Regions from separate parts of the Peribacillus sp. NPDC058002 genome, predicted to be linked through region 3. Evidence: riboswitches for the same ligand, from Rfam matches in the RefSeq annotation. Region 3 holds a riboswitch; each other region holds the start of a gene.
What was found. Region 3 has a riboswitch for thiamine pyrophosphate ahead of thiC (phosphomethylpyrimidine synthase ThiC). Riboswitches for the same ligand answer to the same signal wherever they lie in the genome.
Positions count from the first base shown of each region.

Region 1 (6,244 bases), on a different contig from region 3:
TAGCATGCCTATTTTTACTGCATCGACAGGAATATCTTCAAAGATAGCTGCAATTTGATCTGATATGATTGCTGTTTCAATTGGCTGTACTGAACGGACTTCCATTGTATTTTGTGCGGTTACGGCTGTGATGGCAGACATTCCAAAGACACCATGTGCAGAAAATGTTTTTAAATCCGCTTGTATTCCTGCGCCGCCCCCTGAATCAGAGCCTGCGATGGTTAATGCTGTTTTCATAAAAAAACCCCTTCATATAATTATTTTTTAGAAGTATTTTAAGTAATATGAATGCTAAAATCGCACCAGCGAATGAACTGAGCATAAAAGCCGGTAAAAAACCAAAGAGCGCAGCTTTTTCCCCCAATAGGAGGAGGGCAAGTGGATAACAGGCTAGGGAACCGAGAATACCGGTCCCGATCACTTCCCCTAAACAGGCAAATTTTAAGCTTTGTGTTTTTCGGTAAAGGATGGCAGCCAAAAGTGCACCGATCATGCTACCGGGAAAGGCGAAAATTGAACCGGTACCAGACATGTTTCTAATGATGGAAACTAAAAAAGCTTGTGTCACTGCATAAGCTGGCCCCAATAGAACGGCCGTCAGGACATTTGCCAGATGCTGAATAGGAAAGACCTTTGCAAATCCTGCAGGAATGAAAATAAATGAACTGGTCAGCGTCGTAATAGCCGTGATCATGGCAGTCAACGTCAGTTTCTTGACAGGATTCATCATCTACAGCGGCCAATCTTGCTCATTATGAACCATATCCCAAAATAAATATTCATATCGGGAAGTAACCAAAAAGTGCTTTTCTAATCTAAGAAGTTCCTTTTCTGGCATGCCTTCCGTCAATTCTTCCAACAAAGCGATCAGCCATTTATGTGCTTCCCCGAATTCAGGAGATGAATAGGACCTTATCCAATCTGCGTAGCGATTGTTTTCCAATGCTGCTCCATTTTGTTCTTTCAGTAGCAAACCGATTTCATAATAATCCCAAGCGCAGGGCAGAAGACAGGCGATCAAGTCTGCCAAAGTCCCATGCTGAGCTGCATTTAGCATATAGCCTGTATAGGCTAGAGTCGTTGGAGTAGGTTCTGTATCTTCCAATTCCTTGGAAGTGATCCCGAATTCGGAAGCATAATGCCGATGAATATCCATTTCCACTTGAAGGGTTTCATTTAAAATACTCGCAAACTTTGCCATGGTTTCGATGTTATGAGCTTTGATTACACCTAAAGCAAAGAGCTTGGAATAATCCATGAGATAGATATAGTCCTGCTTCAGGTAATAGGCAAATTTCTTTTCAGGAAGCGTACCATTTCCAATTGCCTGGACGAAGGGATGTGAATGGTTCCTTTTCCAAATCTCTTTTGACCGTGCATGTAGTCTATCACTGAATGTTTCTAATTTAACATTCTCCATTGTTCATCCTCCTTTAGAATGGATCCCTTTGTTCATGAAAAAACCCCGTTCCTGAATACGGAACGGGGTAGATGGATATAGTCTGAAAATGGACGATATCATCCACTTCCCTCCGCCGGTATGAGCCGGTTCAGGTTCAAAGGGTCCGGAACTAATTCCATCTCAGTCTTAAAAAAAGACTCCCCTAGTGGTGTGAATTGTATGTAATTACTGACATCATATCAGAAAGACAAGAAAATGCAACCTGCATTTAAAAGAGGGACCATTTTATGTCCAGGAAAAAAGGGAGAACCAGGTAATTGACTTTTGATGGTTATTAGGATAAAATCATGTCTACATCATTTATATATCGATTTCTTATCCAGAGAGGTGGAGGGACTTGGCCCAAAGAAACCTCGGCAGCGGACCCGTTTTGGGAACTGTGCTAAATCCAACAAGCATATGCTTGGAAGATAAGAAGAGCCGTACGGACACTGTCAGCCTCTTCTTGAATTAGAAGGGGCTTTTATTTTTGGGAAATAACGTTTAGTGACATAATAGAAAAGGTATATATAATTTGGTGAAAATAAAACAAGTTGATAAAGTTTAGCTAACTAGAAGCAGGCTCTAGGATGACTAGGAAAGGAGCCATTTACATGGCAGAATTATTTAAGAGGATCGAACAGAGGAAGGCAAAGCTTATTGAAGAGTTATTGGCCAATGGAGTATACAAAACCTCTGATGAAAGGCACCTTTATGATGCCCCATTAAAAGTACTTGAAGATGAATATAAGATTGTTATAAATAAACCAAATACCGAGTCACCTTCTGAATGGATGACATAGTAAACGATGGACTATAGTTTGGGTTCTTGGATAAGAGATATGATGTAAGCATTCACAGTCTACACTAGTGGATGCTTTTTTGCGTTTAATAGAAAATGACACAAAATATACATAATTACAGGATTAATAGTCATTTTGTCACATTCATCCTTTAAAATAACACATTTAATTTCCGAAAAATAGTTGATTTTAACTAGTATATTCATTATGATGAAAGTGTAAAAAAATTGAATAAATGGGAGGTGGCTATATAATGCCTTGCCTTAAGGTAACTATAGAAAAAATAGAAGAGAAAAGAAAAGAAATGATTAACTTGGCAGCAATTTACGGCTTATCAAGTCTGCTAACTGTTCAAGCCAGTCAAGAATTGGATACGCTATTAAATGCGTTAACAAGTAAAAGAGATTGTGAACATTTTTACCTCCAGAAAGCATATAGGTATTTTTAAATTAGCCAATTCGCACTCGATTAATATGAAAAAGCTACTGCTCAAGGCAATAGCTCTAAAGATTGATATTACATATCGACACGTTTACCAAGAATGAGCAAATCCCGCTCAATCCCATCCAACTCGGCAACTTGAGGTAAATGTGCCCATTCTTCAAACCCGAATTTGGAAAAAAGCTTAAGGCTTGGTGTATTGTGGGCGAAAATGAAACCCAATAGAGTCTTAACACCTAATTTTGGACTCCATTCAATTGCCTTTTGAATCGAAGTTTGTCCGATTCCTTTTCCCCGGAAATAATCATCTATATAAATGCTGATTTCGGCAGTGGAATTATATGCCGGTCGGCCATAGAAGGATTGAAAGCTCATCCATCCAGCAGTTTTCCCTTCTATAGTAATGATAAATAGCGGTCTACTTTCTGAATGATGTTCCTCAAACCATTTAACCCTCGATTGGACGGATACAGGCTCCGTATCTGCCGTGACCATTCTTGAAGCAATTGTTGAATTATATATTTCAACAATTCTGGGTAGATCGGATAGTCCTGCCTCTCTAAACGCTATGAGCTCTTCCATGATTTAAACTCCTAACTATCATTTATTCAATCTCCAGAATGAAGGGTAATCCCGTATTTTGTTTAAGGGACGGTGAATGACACCCAATCCATTGAAAGTTTTATATTATCATACACTCTTGAATCTTTATCTGACAATTTTTTTATGTTAAGACTGTAGATTTTTTGGGTATGTAAAAAAATAAATACTTCTAGTAAAGAGACAAGAGGAGAATCAAATGAAAAAATTGGCAGGTTTATTGATTATAGTACTCGTTATATGTTTTGCTGCGTATGAATTTCAGGCCTCGGAGTCAGAAGATGTGCAAAGGGTGATGGCTTTTGGAGATTCATTAACCTATGGAAAAGGAGATAAGGATGGGGAAGGATATATAGAAGGCCTTGAGGATGAATTGAATAATCCGCAATCGGAACAAAAAGTGAGTTTTTGGAATTACGGTATAAAAGGCCAGGAAACGGATGGGGTGATGAAACAGCTTGATGATTACCGCATTAAAACGAAACTTGATGAAGCCGATACTTTCATCGTTTTTATTGGAACGAATGACTTGATCAATAGTAACGGAGGGAACTTGGAGAAAATAAGTGACCGAAAAATCATTGAGGGAAAACGGGAGTATATCGACCATCTCAAAAAGATTACATCAACCTTGATAGAGGCAAACGAAAAGGCGGATATTCTGGTAGTAGGACTATATAACCCAATAAAAGACAATCAAAAACTTGAAAAGCTCATTCGTGATTATAACCTGTCAATAAAGGGAATAGCGGATAAAGATAAAAGGATGTTATTCATTCCTACAAATGATCTTTTTGAAGGTAAAAAGAAAACAGAGTATTTCAGTGATAAGTTACATCCGAATGAAAAAGGGTATCAGCTCATTGCGAACCGGGTTTTGGAAAGTTATGATTTCAAATGAAAGCAAAAATGCACAGGAAGGCTTCCTGTGCATTTTTGCCCTCTAAGAAGTAGCTAGGAATTTGATATCGCTTTAAGTTGAGGGAACTGTAAGTCATGGAGTTGCTTGTATCTGCCGTTGTTTAGCAATAATTCTTCATGTGTTCCTTTTTCATGAACCTGCCCTTTTTCCAGAACGATAATTTGATCCGCATCATGAATGGTCGATAAACGATGTGCAATTACTATTGAGGTCCGCTTTTTCATTAAACGTGACAATGCTTGCTGGATCAAATGTTCGGATTCTGTATCCAAGGCCGCCGTTGCTTCATCGAGAATGATGATTTGCGGATTTTTCAAAAGTGCCCTAGCTATGGCAATGCGCTGTTTTTGTCCGCCTGAAAGCTTGACTCCGCGCTCTCCAATCTGAGAATCATAACCATCAGGAAAGGCACTGATAAAGTCATGCGCATTTGCCGCTTTGGCGGATTCGATGATTTCAGCATCTGTAGCATCAAGTTTGCCATACACGATGTTATCACGAATGGAGCCATTGAATAAAATGATATCCTGGGAAACAATCCCCATTTGTCCCCGTAATGATTTCAGTGACACATCCTTGATATCATGACCATCCATTTTAATCGTGCCATCTTGCGGATCATAAAATCGGATCAAAAGGCTCGTGATGGTCGATTTTCCAGCGCCAGAGGAGCCGACCAGAGCAGTTACTTGACCAGCTTTCATGGACAGGCTTAAATGGCTGAGGACAGGTACACTTTCATCATACGAAAAATCAACACATTGAAATTCGATTTTCCTTTTTATGTAAGGGAGTTCGGTGGCATTTTCCTTGTCACTTATTTCGGGCTGGGTTTCTAATATTTCAGTTATCCGCTCAAAGGCCGCGGCTGATTGCTGGACAATGCTGATGACCCGGCTAAAATTGCGAACGGGACTCTGCAGTAACCTCAAATAGGCGAGAAAGGCCACGATTAACCCTATTGTGAATTCACCTTCCATCACTTGCCAAGCACCGACCACAATGACTGCTACAAGACCGATATTGTTCAATAAATCAATTATCGGGCCGAACATGGAGCGTAGCCGAACGGACTTAAGGTTTGCAGTCATATTTTCCTGATTACGCTCCGCAAACTTCCTTGATTCGAATTCTTCATTTGTAAAAGATTGAATGAGCCGCATTCCTGAAATGGAATCCTGTAACTGGTTGCTGACATCTCCTGCGGAACTTTGCACAGACCTAAATGACATCCTGATGCGTTTCCCGAATACCCTTGTGATATAGAACATGAAAGGGAATGTAAAAAGAAGTACAATGGTCAGCTTCCAGTTAATGAAAAGCATATATACCGCCACGGCAATGAAAGTCACCGTGTCAGTCAAGACTTGAAGCATGCTTGAAGAGATGAGCTGCTGCAGTAAATTAACATCATTGGTCAACCGCGACATTAAGTCACCGGTACGGTTTTTATCAAAGAATTTCATATCCAGTGTTTGAATATGGTCATACATGCTATTCCGTATATCCGTAATAGCCTTTTGACCGACCTTGGAAACGATATAGCTGTTAAAGTAGTTCAGTAAAGCCAATAAAATGGCAGCACAAAGAATTCCTGCACCAATCCAGATTAACGAGTCATATCTTTTTTCAGGAATGATTGTATCAATCGTAAACTGCGTCAACTGGGGGATGGAGAACTCAAGCAATGAAATGAAAAGCATGATACATAAAACCAAAGTGCAAAACTTCCACTTCGATGGGACCCGATTGAACATTTGCTTGAGCATCAACCATATGCTTCCTTTTGAGGGGATTGCATGCATGGTACTGCGGCCTTTGTGGCTGAATGGAATATGTCCTCCACTCATAGCGATCACTCCTATTTAGACTATCCTTGATGTTTTGAAAGTCATTTGAATTAGATGATTTTTGCCTTTATGACTATCATAGAGCTTTTCAAAAAATAGACAACTTTTAAGCGGTTCATTTCAGTCAAAAAGTATAATTATTTTACACGTTCATATAGGACATGGAATAATTAAAGGAGATTAGCGA
Region 1 covers NZ_JBHVQU010000118.1:5,389-11,632, reverse strand. The annotation lists partial or broken gene thiD (bifunctional hydroxymethylpyrimidine kinase/phosphomethylpyrimidine kinase) at 1-237, opposite strand, end outside; gene thiW (energy coupling factor transporter S component ThiW) at 206-727, opposite strand; gene tenA (thiaminase II) at 731-1,420, opposite strand; TPP riboswitch at 1,511-1,616, opposite strand; SAM riboswitch class I at 1,775-1,879, shown strand; gene ACFVSH_RS17780 (Fur-regulated basic protein FbpA) at 2,056-2,244, shown strand; gene ACFVSH_RS17775 (aspartyl-phosphate phosphatase Spo0E family protein) at 2,498-2,692, shown strand; gene ACFVSH_RS17770 (GNAT family N-acetyltransferase) at 2,761-3,267, opposite strand; gene ACFVSH_RS17765 (GDSL-type esterase/lipase family protein) at 3,485-4,186, shown strand; gene ACFVSH_RS17760 (ABC transporter ATP-binding protein) at 4,240-6,057, opposite strand.
Region 1: linked by a shared signal. The riboswitch ahead of tenA (thiaminase II) and the one ahead of thiC (phosphomethylpyrimidine synthase ThiC) in region 3 are both predicted to bind thiamine pyrophosphate.

Region 2 (6,244 bases), on a different contig from region 3:
AGCACTCACCCTTTACTGGATAACTGTCAAGTCCCATCCCTGATTTTTCAAGGAGAAAAGCACTCCAAGCCCCACCTGCCACGATGACATTTTCACTTGAAAATCCACCTATGTTCGTGACCACTCCCGTCACACATCCGTTTTCCGTAACTAAACCGGAGACATGAACGAATTCCTTTATGTCTACACCAAGGGCAGCTGCAGATTCAGTAAAAGCGAGCGATAGCCTAGTGGCAGAAACTTGTCCATCCTTCGGAATGAACATGGCCCCCTTAATCTCATCCGATAGAAGCGGTTCCGTTTTCCTCATTTCGGCAGTCGATAGCCATTCAGCCTCAAGTCCCGCATCTTGCTGGACTCTGATCATGTTCTTCAAATCGGCTACCTGATCATTCGTTAGCGCCACCTTAAACATGCCCTTGTTCACTAATTCGATGTCTATTCCACTTATGTCTTTTAATTCTTCCGCCAGTGCAGGAAACATCCCTCTGCTTCGGCTTGCCAATGTAAAAAGCGGGTTATCAGCATCCAACTCGGATTGTGCCCCTAACATCCCGGCTGCAGCACTGGATGCTTTACTGGCGAGTCTATCTTTTTCCAATAAAAGGACCTTTTTGCCTCGTTTGGCTAATTGAAAAGCAATGGATCCACCTATTACTCCTCCCCCAACAATGATTGCATCATATATGGAATTCATCTTATGTCTCCTTTCCCAAAGACCTCGAATATTCTTTAACGGCTTTAATCGGATTTTCAGCTTCAAGCACACCTGACATGACGGCAATTCCGCGTGCCCCCGCATCCAGTACGACTTGGCAATTGAAAGGTGTTATTCCGCCTATCGCAATTATCGGAAGATTGACATTTCTTGTGATTGCATTAAGCTCCTTAACTCCCTTAGGAGGAAGTCCGATTTTTGAATCCGTTTCAAAAACATGTCCATAAATCGCGTAATTGGCTCCTTTGCTGAATGCGGCTTTCGCTTCATCCATGGAATGGATCGAACAGCCAATATTCATCCCTGGAAAAGCTCCTTTTACGACTCCCGCATCTAAACTATGAAAAGCCAATTGCACACCAAATACTTTGTGTACCCAGGCTACATCCATCCGGTCATTAATGACGATCTTAGAAAGCGGAATCTTATTATCATGTAATAGGGTCACTGCTCGATAGAGTTCCGATGCACTCATTTGCTTTTCCCTTAGATAAAAGAAATCAACATGTTCCTGAATGTTTGAAGCGATCTCGACAAACTTTTCAATTGGCTGTTTCCCAGTAGAAATAATATGCAATTCATGTGCATTCATACTAAGAACCCCTAACTAGTAAAATTACCATCTCATAAAATCAAATAGATACTAACGGGTATTGAATCGATAGATAAAAGCCGGCCAACAGCAGGATGATAAAATACAAAATGAAACCATGATCCTTTTTTGAAAACCCAAATTCATAATAGTATGTTCGATTCCGAGTGTCTGTAAATCGCTTTGCCTCCATCGCAACCGCGATTCGGTGAGCACGTCTGATGCTTCCGGATAACAACGGGATGGAATAGGCTTTCATCTTAAAATATACAGATCTTATCCCTTTTCCCCTTTCGAAACCGCGTACCTTCATCGCGTTTCGTATCGTTTGGAACTCCTCCATCATGATGGGAATCAGCCTTAATGCCGCCATGAAACTATAGGCATATTTCGGTTTAAGCTTCACTTGCTGCATTAACGAATAAAACAAGTTCACTGGCCTTGTCGTTAAGGAAAAAGTTAATCCAAGGGCCGCAAAGAACAAAGCTCGAAAGCCCACAAGTATTCCCCTCATGAAACTTTCTTCCGTTATCGATATTAGGCCCCACTCGAACCAAAGCGTCTTACCTTGTCCGAATAATATCATTGCGGAAGAGGTGGATATAAAAATGAAACAAAAGGGAATCGATAAAAGTAAGATTCGTTTTATCGAATGCCCGGTAAAAAACAAAAATAAAAGTAATACGCCAATGGTGATATTCATCATATAATTCAGGTCATGAATGAATAACGCCACGATGCATAACACAATCAGTACACCAAGTTTAACGCTTGGATTAATTCTATGGAGCCATGTTTCTGTATTTGAAACATTCATCTACATGACACTCCTTTTAAAGTGATAAAACTTCAGTCTCCAAAAATCCGGCCTGCGCAATGTTTTCATCACTTATTACGTTTCCGTCCTTAACCATCCAGATCCTGGTAGCAAAGTTTTTTGAAATATGATCGTCATGAGTTACCATGATCACTGTTATTCCGCGCCTTCGATATTCCTCAAACCATTCCAGTAATGCAAAGGTATTTTTCGAATCTTGGCCAAAGGTCGGCTCATCCAGGAGAATGATTTTTTTATCTATTACAATTGAAGCAGCTACGCTTAGGCGACGCTTTTGACCCATTGATAATTGAAACGGATGTTTATCCCGATGTGCCATAAGGCCGAACACTTTAAGCAATGTGCGGACCCTCTCATCTATTTCTTGTTGAGGCCGTTTGTCAATCCGCAATGAATAGGCAATCTCTTCATATACAGTATTTGCAACGAACTGAAACTCAGGATTCTGAAAGACAAACGTCATATGATTTGTTGGATTTTTCACCCTTTTAATGGGGGTCCCCATTAATTCATACTTACCATCCGTTTTTATGAACTGCATCAGTGCTTGCAAAAGTGTGCTCTTTCCCGCGCCATTTTCTCCCCTGATTACAATCCATTCCCCTGAATGAACCTTCAGCTCTTCAATCTTGATTTTTTCCTCTTTATTCCGAAAACCGCTAAATCCTTGCACATGCATAAGGAGTGAATCATCTGTAAATTGGTGTTCACGAATGGGTGCATGCTGATTTACATATTCATCCCAAACACCTGGAAACCATATTCCATATTCTTTCATTTCATTTTTATATTGTGAAAGAATGGTGTCTCTTGGACCATCAGCCATGATTTGACCGTCATCATTAAAAAGCACGATTCGATCGATGAATTCTAAAACATGGTCAATTTTATGCTCGACGATTATAACCGTTTTGTCTCGACCAACTTCCTTCAACAAGTCCCAGATTTCTTTTGTTCCTTCCGGATCAAGCATGGCGGTTGGTTCATCCAAAAATATCACTTCTGGTTCAAGGGCCAATACTGAAGCGATTGCCAGACGCTGTTTCATCCCGCCTGATAATGTTTCTATACTTGTATGGCCTAGGTTCAATCCTACTTTACGGAGATGATATTGGATTTTCCCTTTCATTTCACCTTTAGGGACGGAAAGATTCTCAAGGACGAAGGCGATTTCCTCATCGGCAAATGGCATGCAAAACTGACTATCAGGGTCTTGAAAAACATACCCCCATGAAGAAGGGCATTTCATTTCTTCAACTTTCATCGGGACTTCGATGGAATTCGGAATCAATCCGCTTAACACTTGCAAAAGAGTGGACTTACCACATCCTGATGGTCCCAACAATAGTACCTTTTCTCCTATATCTAACGATAAGGATAGGTCCTTGAAAACCAAAGATTCATCACCGGGATATTTCATTCTTAACTTCTCAACTGAAATGATTGGTTCCATGGCCCTCAACCTAATTTTGATCCAGTTCTGCATAATCTTTATTTGAAACCGGACGAACAAGATTAGTTACTCCAGTCGCTTCCAAGACTTTAACTAGATAATAGGCAGTCACACCTGCAAAGAAAATGGAACCCACAAACCTCGCTATCATGAATAAAGATAGATTCCAAGTAGAAAGCGCACCAATTTCCCCGTATGCAAAATCCATTAGTACGGATGCAAGGCAGGAAGCTACCGCAGCTAAAACGGCCACCGACATATTGAATTTTTTATATTTGAACCCCATGAACACCAGTTCCGCGAACAAACCTTGGACCACCCCATATAACAGTACGGTCAGCCCCCAAGGAGAACCTAGAAAGAATTCCCCGGAAGCTGCAGCAATCTCCGCCAAAAGTGCCACACCCGGTTTCCGTAAAATTAAAAAGGCGACGGGACCAGCTATAAACCACATTCCATAAATAAGTTGATCCAGATGTAATCCTAATGGTTTAACAGAATAGTAAATCGAACCCCAAAGGATATAAACGATTCCAAATGCTACCGAAATCACGATCGTGACTAATATATCCGTTAATTTCAATCCTTTTTTCATTATTTCATTCTCCTTTATACTTCCAGTGTTTCCTGGTGCACAGGCCATGTCTCTAAACGATAAGCCATTTCCCAAAATGAGTATTCATATTGGCTGCTAAGGATAAAATGCTCTTTCATCCTCTCCTTATCTTCGTCCGTTACTTTTTCAGCAATCTCATCAAGCCTCGCAATTTGTTCTTCCACCAAAGTGCGGAACCACTCTCCTCCGTACGCCGCTATCCATTCTTGATAAATCGGCTCTTCGGGTATGCTACCTTGCAGCTTTTCACCTATTTCATAATACAGCCAGTAACACGGCAAGATGGCTGCAATAACATCACCTAAATGTCCCGAATAAGCTGCACGATACATATGGGAAGTATAAGCATAAGCAGTCGGGGCGGGTTTGAAATTTTGCCTTTCTTCTTTTGTGATGCCTAATCTCTCAGAAAAATTCTCATGAAGCTTCAACTCCGCTTCATATGTTCCTTGTGCATGGCCGGCAAGCCTGCTTGTTGTATGTAAATCTGTAGCTTTGACTGCCCCTAAAGCTTGAACCCTGGCAAAATGAGATAAATAATAGGCATCTTGCATGACATAAAAACGAAAACATTCCAATGGCAATGTGCCATCTCCTATTCCTGCAACAAACGGGTGATTAAAACTAGCTTCCCAAATATGGTCAACTTCCCGACGGATTTCCTCTGAAAACTTCATGTCCATTACCTCCAAATAGTATTTTTCAATGAATCTTACAGAAAAAAACTTTTATCACCCCTTTTTTTGCAAACAAAAAACCACTTTCTTAAACGTAAAGAAAGTGGTTGTACTTGAAAAAATACAGAAACGTATCGTTCCAGACCCCACTTCCCTACGCTGGTATAAACCAGATCAGGTTCTAAGGGTCTTAAAGTCATACTCTAATCTCAGCTTCTGCGGTAAAATCAACTTTTACCTATAAAGCACCCCTAGTGGTACAAATTGTATATTTAATTTTCATTTGCCTTTATATTAACACGATAAATCCAATTGTCAAACGTATTAGAAAAAGTTTTCAACCTAATGCTTTAAGTTTACTAGCCTTTCAATCTTGCATAACCACCCAACTATATTGATTAGACCATAGTTAATCCACCATTTACGGAAAGTGTTTGCCCCGTAATATACCCTGCATCTTCCGAAACGAAATAGGCAACAGCACTGGCAATGTCCTCTGGTTGAGCTAGCCGGCGAAATGGAATCGCTTTTTCCAAGGCACCTGCTATACCTTCATTGTATGAGCCTATTTCTTGAAATAGGGGCGTATCTGCAGGACCTGGCGCAATACAATTGATGTTGAGTTTGTGACGTGCCATTTCTCTTGCTATCGTTTTTGTGAAGGCAATCACCCCTCCCTTAGCAGCCGAATAAACTGCCTCTCCACTTGATCCTACTCTAGCTGCATCAGATGCAATATTTACTACCTTTCCATAACCATTTTCAATCATGAGAGGTAAAATTTCCTTGCAAGTATGGATCTGCCCAAGTAAATTAATATCGATAATCCTTTTCCAAGTGCTAGGATCGCTTTTTAAAAAAGGTTCCACCTTATCCCAGCCTGCATTATTAACCAATATATCTATTTTATGATAATGATTCACTGTTTCTTCAACGGCTTTTTTAACACTTTCTAATTTCGTTACATCACAATGGACCGCCCTGGCTTCAAAACCCGAATTTTCGATTAAAGAAACCGTTTCCTCAGCATTTTTATGATTTATATCAGCCACGATGATGTTAAAATTGCGAGAAGCCAATTTTTTTGCAATCTCTCTGCCAATTCCGCTTCCGGCACCGGTAATAAATGCGATTCTTTTATTCATCGTATTTCCCTCCACTTTCACCATTTAGTCAATATGGATTTATTTAAACTGCTTATATCTTGTCGACTAACTTTTCATTTATCATTTCCCGGAGCCGGAATTTCTGGATTTTCCCGCTTGCCGTACGAGGAAAGTCATCCATTATTTCAAGAAGTTCAGGCCAATATTGTTTGGCCAAACCCTTTTGCGAGAGAAATTCCTGCAT
Region 2 covers NZ_JBHVQU010000175.1:216-6,459, reverse strand. The annotation lists gene thiO (glycine oxidase ThiO) at 1-697, opposite strand, end outside; gene ACFVSH_RS20510 (thiamine phosphate synthase) at 699-1,310, opposite strand; gene ACFVSH_RS20505 (energy-coupling factor transporter transmembrane component T family protein) at 1,351-2,127, opposite strand; gene ACFVSH_RS20500 (ABC transporter ATP-binding protein) at 2,144-3,601, opposite strand; gene ACFVSH_RS20495 (ECF transporter S component) at 3,612-4,196, opposite strand; gene tenA (thiaminase II) at 4,211-4,894, opposite strand; TPP riboswitch at 5,029-5,157, opposite strand; gene ACFVSH_RS20485 (SDR family NAD(P)-dependent oxidoreductase) at 5,293-6,039, opposite strand; partial or broken gene ACFVSH_RS20480 (AMP-binding enzyme) at 6,092-6,244, opposite strand, start outside.
Region 2: linked by a shared signal. The riboswitch ahead of tenA (thiaminase II) and the one ahead of thiC (phosphomethylpyrimidine synthase ThiC) in region 3 are both predicted to bind thiamine pyrophosphate.

Region 3 (6,244 bases):
ATGGAATTCGAAGCTAATAATTCTACTGAAAATGCTCTTCGTGATTATAAAGCTGGAATCGGTGTCTTTACGCATAAAATGCCTGATCTCGCAGAGAAATTCAATTCATTTACGGAAGAGTGCTTTAAAGAAGGTCAATTATCCCAGAAAGAAAAACAGCTTATCGCACTAGGAATAAGCTTATATTCTCAAGATGAATACTGTATTATCTATCATACAAAAGGATGTCTTGATCAAGGCTGTTCCGAACAAGAAATTCTTGAAGCCATTGGCGTGACCGCAGCATTTGGCGGAGGAGCCACCATGAGTCAGGCTGTAACCCTCGTCCAGGAATGCATCCAGGAAATAAATCAGATGAAACAATAATAAAGAAGGGATAGGAGAGTTGGTCCTATCCCTTCTTTATGTTCTTAACAAATGCTTTTAATGACTCATATTGTTGTTATTTCCTTGTGCCGGTGCATACGAATTCAACATTTGTTGCATATCCTGCTGCGCAAGCTGTGGAACTTGGTAGTAATGATGTTTGTTTTGATATATCGAAATCTCATATGCCATTTCAATGCAGTTCGGAACGGAATCTGCAAATACGCGGCGAACCACCGGATTCGTTATTTCAAGCGCTGCCATTGCTTTCATGGATGCTGCAGACTTGACAGCTCCAAGCATCAAGCCTGAAATGCATTCATCCGTAATTTCCGAGACGGATTGCAAAGGTTTCTTTGGCTGCGTTGGTGTCAATCCATATATAAAATCGTTATCTTGATTCATTTTGTAGCTCTGAGTCCGTTTAGAAGGATCCTGGCCCGTTTGGAAGCACTCCAATGAGATATTATATTCATCTTGGATGAACTGATATTGACGATCCATGATGTCAAGTAATTCCTGATCCTTGATATGCTGACGCAAAAGAGTATACGTGTTTAAAGTACCAATCGTTCCCGACAACACTTCATGTACATCGAATACTTCGTGACCACCGTGATTCATTTGTGGGGGAATGGCACCCGCTTGCATGTTCTGGTGTACTTGACCTTGTTGATATTGGTTTTGCATTGTATTTCCCTCCTCGTTTTATCAATGATGCGAACAAGTTTAGTATGTTGAACCCCAACTGGATTATTCAATCTAAACTCTTCCAAGAAGACCAATTAAGCTGCAGACATGTTTTCTGTATAAAAAAAACGTGACGTTTTAAACTATTAACACATTTATTTCAATGGGAGGATTTCTAATGACATATAAATGCTTCTATTGTACTGATGAAACGGAAGAAAAAAATCCATGCCGTAACGTTTCAAGTTACTGACATGGATAGAAATGAAATGCTCTGTGATGAATGTTATCAAGAAATGCTACAAGGAATAACCTGTTAAGTATCAAACAGCATTTATATTTTCCAACTTTGCTTTAATGAATGAGCATAAAAATATCCCCTTAATCATGTTGACTTTGTGATTGAATGCCCCAGCATGATTAAGGGGATTAGATAATGAAAGGACAATTAAGGCATCACTACCATTGCAGACTTTCGATTAAGTAGCACTTTGTACATTGCTGACTATAGTCATGCTTTACAAATTCATGAATACAATTCTCCCGAAAAATGTTCAGCTCTCTTTTCAGCTGTTCCAATTGAGTTTCCAACTGTTTCATTTCAACTTTTATCTGGATTACCCGATTCATCGAATTCTCCCTCTCGTCGGAATCATTGATAGATTTCCCCGTCCGTTTTCCTGAATTCATTCGCTTTTTCTTTAAGCCCTTCATCGATTACCGACTCAAAACCCAGACCCTTTTCCTTCGCCAGATCACGGATGTCCTGGGAGATTCTCATACTGCAGAATTTCGGGCCGCACATTGAACAGAAATGGGCTGTTTTGGCACCTTCAGCCGGTAGAGTTTCATCATGATATTCGACCGCCCTTTCAGGATCGAGGGAAAGATTGAATTGATCTCTCCAACGAAATTCGAATCTAGCCTTCGAAAGGGCATCATCCCGTTTTCTTGCATGCGGATGGCCTTTAGCAAGGTCAGCTGCGTGGGCCGCAATTTTATAAGTTATGACCCCTACCCGAACATCCTCTTTATTCGGAAGTCCCAAATGCTCTTTCGGTGTCACATAACAAAGCATGGCAGTTCCAAACCATCCAATCATGGCAGCACCAATCGCAGAAGTGATATGATCGTATCCAGGAGCTATATCCGTTGTCAATGGTCCCAGGGTATAGAATGGTGCTTCTTGACAGACTTCCAGCTGCTTATCCATATTTTCTTTAATCAAATGCATCGGTACGTGACCAGGTCCCTCCACCATGACTTGAACATCGTGCTTCCAAGCAATCTTCGTCAGTTCCCCAAGTGTTTCCAATTCAGCAAATTGTGCCTCATCGTTTGCATCTGCAATGGATCCAGGACGAAGGCCGTCACCTAATGAGAAAGAGACATCATACGCCTTCATGATTTCACAAATCTCTTCAAAGTGAGTATAGAGGAAACTTTCTTGGTGGTGGGCCAAGCACCATTGTGCCATGATGGAGCCCCCTCGGGAAACGATTCCCGTAACTCGCTTGGCTGTCATGGGGATGTATCGCAAAAGGACACCAGCGTGTATGGTGAAGTAATCGACACCTTGCTCAGCCTGCTCGATTAATGTATCCCGGAAAACTTCCCAATTTAAATCCTCCGCGACTCCATTCACTTTTTCCAATGCTTGATATATCGGAACCGTCCCAACTGGCACAGGTGAATTTCTGATAATCCATTCCCGGGTCGTGTGAATATTCTTCCCGGTGGAAAGATCCATTATATTGTCTGCACCCCATCGTGTAGCCCAAGTCATTTTCTCCACTTCAGCTTCGATCGATGAACTTACAGCCGAATTCCCAATATTCGCATTTATTTTCACATGAAAATTACGTCCGATGATCATGGGCTCACTTTCAGGATGGTTAATATTTGCCGGAATGATAGCCCGCCCGCTAGCTACCTCTTCTCTTACAAACTCAGGGGCCACATTTTCCCTGATCGAAATGAACTCCATTTCTGGAGTAATGATACCTTTACGGGCATAATGGAGCTGGGTCACGTTTTGCCCTTTCACTGCACGCAATGGTTTTCTTTTCAAACCCGGAAAAACTTCGGCATTGGATTGTGACTCAACTTTTTTATACCCGTTATCTTCGGGCTTTATTTCACGGCCATCATACTCTTCAACAACTTCCCGTTCCAGAACCCAGCTTCGTCTAATCGGGGCCAGACCTTTACGAATATCAATGGGATAATCTGAATCCGTATAAAAACCGCTTGTGTCATAAACTCGTAAAGGCGGATTCTCTTCTTCTCCAAATGACCCTGTAGTCGGACTTAGCTTAATTTCACGCATAGGTACTTTAATATCAGGTCTAGACCCTTCAGCATACACTTTTTTACTCCCGGCAAAACTGGACATAATTGAAACGTTCATGTCATTTACAGAATTACTCATCATGATTTCATTTCTCCTTTTTAAGTTCATTTAAAAAGGACAAAATCCAATCCATTTCGCACGAAAAAGCCAGATCTCATATTTAAGACCCGGCTAACGTTAGTATGACTACAGAAATGACCAATTGAAATGTCATTGTTTAGTAGATTCTAACTTCCCCACGCTGGTATGAACCAGATCAGGTCCTGAGGGTTAAGAAGCTTAAGCGCTTCTCTCTCAGCCCAACTTTTATTGGACACCCCTAGTCTGAATAATTTAATTGATTACAGGGTAACTATATATCACCCTTTTCATTCTGTAAATAATTTGAAAGACCTAATATTTTCATTACAACTCTCCAAAATCTGTTATTTGGAGAGTGCCATTAATTAATTCCCCAAGCTCTCAAGAATTGGGTAAAGCTCCTCTAAATGCTTGATTTCATAGGTCGGAATCACTTCATTCCGTTCCTTATCATGGCGATTTATCCAAACTGACTTTATGCCTACCCGTGATGCTCCAAGGATATCGGTCATTAAATTGTCTCCGACCATCAATACTTCATCCTTATCAAGCTCCATGATTTCCAAAGCATGCTCAAAAATGGAGGCATCTGGTTTACCTCGTCCAAAAGCGCCTGAAATCACGATTTGGTCGAAATAAGGAACCAGTTCAGGGGTAATTTCAAGTTTGGTATTTTGCAGTTCAGGAGATCCATTCGTAAGCAATAGCAATTTGTACTTCCCTTTTAATTCATCGAGAACACGGAAGGTCTCTTCATAGATAAATGGCTTTTTGCGTCTCTCGGCCGGGAAACGTTCTGCCAGTTCAAGCCCGAATTCCTGATCATCGATCCCTAATGCCTTCAAACCTCTCGTCCACGCTTCTTTCCGATAAGCCGGTGCAATCCCGGCCATCTTCCGGAATTCATCATGATCATCCTGAAAGTTTCCCCATAATCCCTCAAATGGGTTGATTCCGATCATTTGAGTGAATGCATATGTATCGTAAGAAGAATAAAGCTCACGTGCTTCCTTTCGCACAGCCTCTTCAAACTCGACGACATTCAGGCCATATTTCTCCTTAGCCACTTCGCATGTGGCCACAAAAGCCTCTTTTACACTTTTCTGATCCCAAAGTAATGTATCATCTAAATCAAAAAAAACTGCCTTCAGCAAAATGTCCACCCCTCTTCCCCTATTATTGAATTCGTAGAAATTACACTATTACAATAATAAACCACAACCAATAAAAAAAGAATAACTATTCGGAAAATGCCTTCCTCTTTCTTAAAATAAGCAAAAATGACTTACCCCTTCTGGTAGGAAACCTAATATAGTCCCTTTATCATCTTTTAAATACATAAAGCTTTCCATTACTGGCAATCTTGAACTTTGGACCATTAAACCCCCGTCGTATCAGCTCTTTCCTCATATATACCATGAGGGCGGCATGACTCACGATCAGAACATCCCTGTCCCCCTTTGCTAAGACCTCATCCAATACTTTATTGATCCTTCGCTCAGCGATCTTAATTTCCGCCCTTGTCTGCTTGTTGATTACCGAGCAGCAGCGGATCCAGATTGCCCAAAGGATGAACGGCAGCTTAACCTTTCCTTTAAGTGGAGGGGAAGGTATTTCCCGCAGCTCCTCCATCCGATGAACCGTACCTGGATAGATATGTTCCGCTGTCTTGACAGCTCTCGACATATCACTGCAATAACATTCCTGCCATTCCTCCACACCAAACAAAGTCGTTCCGTAAATGATATCCGCTGCATCATAGTCCTCAAACCATTGCCTCATATCATCCGCCGTAACAGGTCTCCCAGTGGGAAATTCATGTGCCACCTTAAAATGCCGTACCAAACCAATTTTCATATATTCTCCTTTTTAACTTTTAAAATATACATTTCGTTTTCTTGTAAAAGTCCTTATCAATATATTACCCTATGTAAAACCATAAAAATATGTATGGTGCACCATAAAAAACCTTACTGATCTCTTCTTGACATTGTGTATGTCTAAAAACTCTTACGGATTGTCTCACTATCAGCATTTGATTATGATGGCATCAAAAAAAGAGAAAGCATTTCGCCTTCTCCAGTTTTGGTTTATTCTATGAATTGAAGTTCCGTTATCGTACATCTTTTCCTGAATTTATATTTCCCGCTCAAATCACTGAATTGATAATCATTGAGGGATTTCCCCAGTTGTTCCTTTAGCTTATCCACAGTGATTGATTCCTCTATTATCTCTTTCCAATTTTCCTTTCCTATTAACTCTTCGAACGGAATTGTAGCCAGGACTTCATCATATATCTGGATACTTTGATCGATGCCGAAGCTGCCATAGATACTGCCATTTTCATCAGCAAAGATATGCTCCGATTCCAATTCTTCCACCAATACTTCTAGATATTCCTTTGACTTAACAGGCTTAATGGCAATCTCTGCTTCCGCCGTTACAGGTCCCAATCTCTTATCGACGATCTCTATCGTCAATTTAACGTGAACAGGCGGATACCCAAACCCTTCACAAAGTTCTGCTGCCGAATTATATACCATCCATACATCCTCCTTTTGTCACTATCATTATATAATAAAAATACTCCATCTCATTACCCAAAACCCTTATTCAAGTTCACTTGGCAATGCATCTAATTATTAAATCAACTCTTCTTTTTGAGTCATATGCTCCTTCATCATCTGAAGGGTCAATCGTAACATTTCCGAAAAAATCAGTGTAATCCTGATTTCTTCCGTTCAAAGGCATAAT
Region 3 covers NZ_JBHVQU010000007.1:14,623-20,866, reverse strand. The annotation lists gene ACFVSH_RS02930 (carboxymuconolactone decarboxylase family protein) at 1-366, shown strand; gene ACFVSH_RS02925 (spore coat protein) at 424-1,056, opposite strand; gene ACFVSH_RS02920 (hypothetical protein) at 1,516-1,686, opposite strand; gene thiC (phosphomethylpyrimidine synthase ThiC) at 1,709-3,490, opposite strand; TPP riboswitch at 3,626-3,740, opposite strand; gene ACFVSH_RS02910 (HAD family hydrolase) at 3,856-4,644, opposite strand; gene ACFVSH_RS02905 (histidine phosphatase family protein) at 4,814-5,347, opposite strand; gene ACFVSH_RS02900 (hypothetical protein) at 5,581-6,033, opposite strand.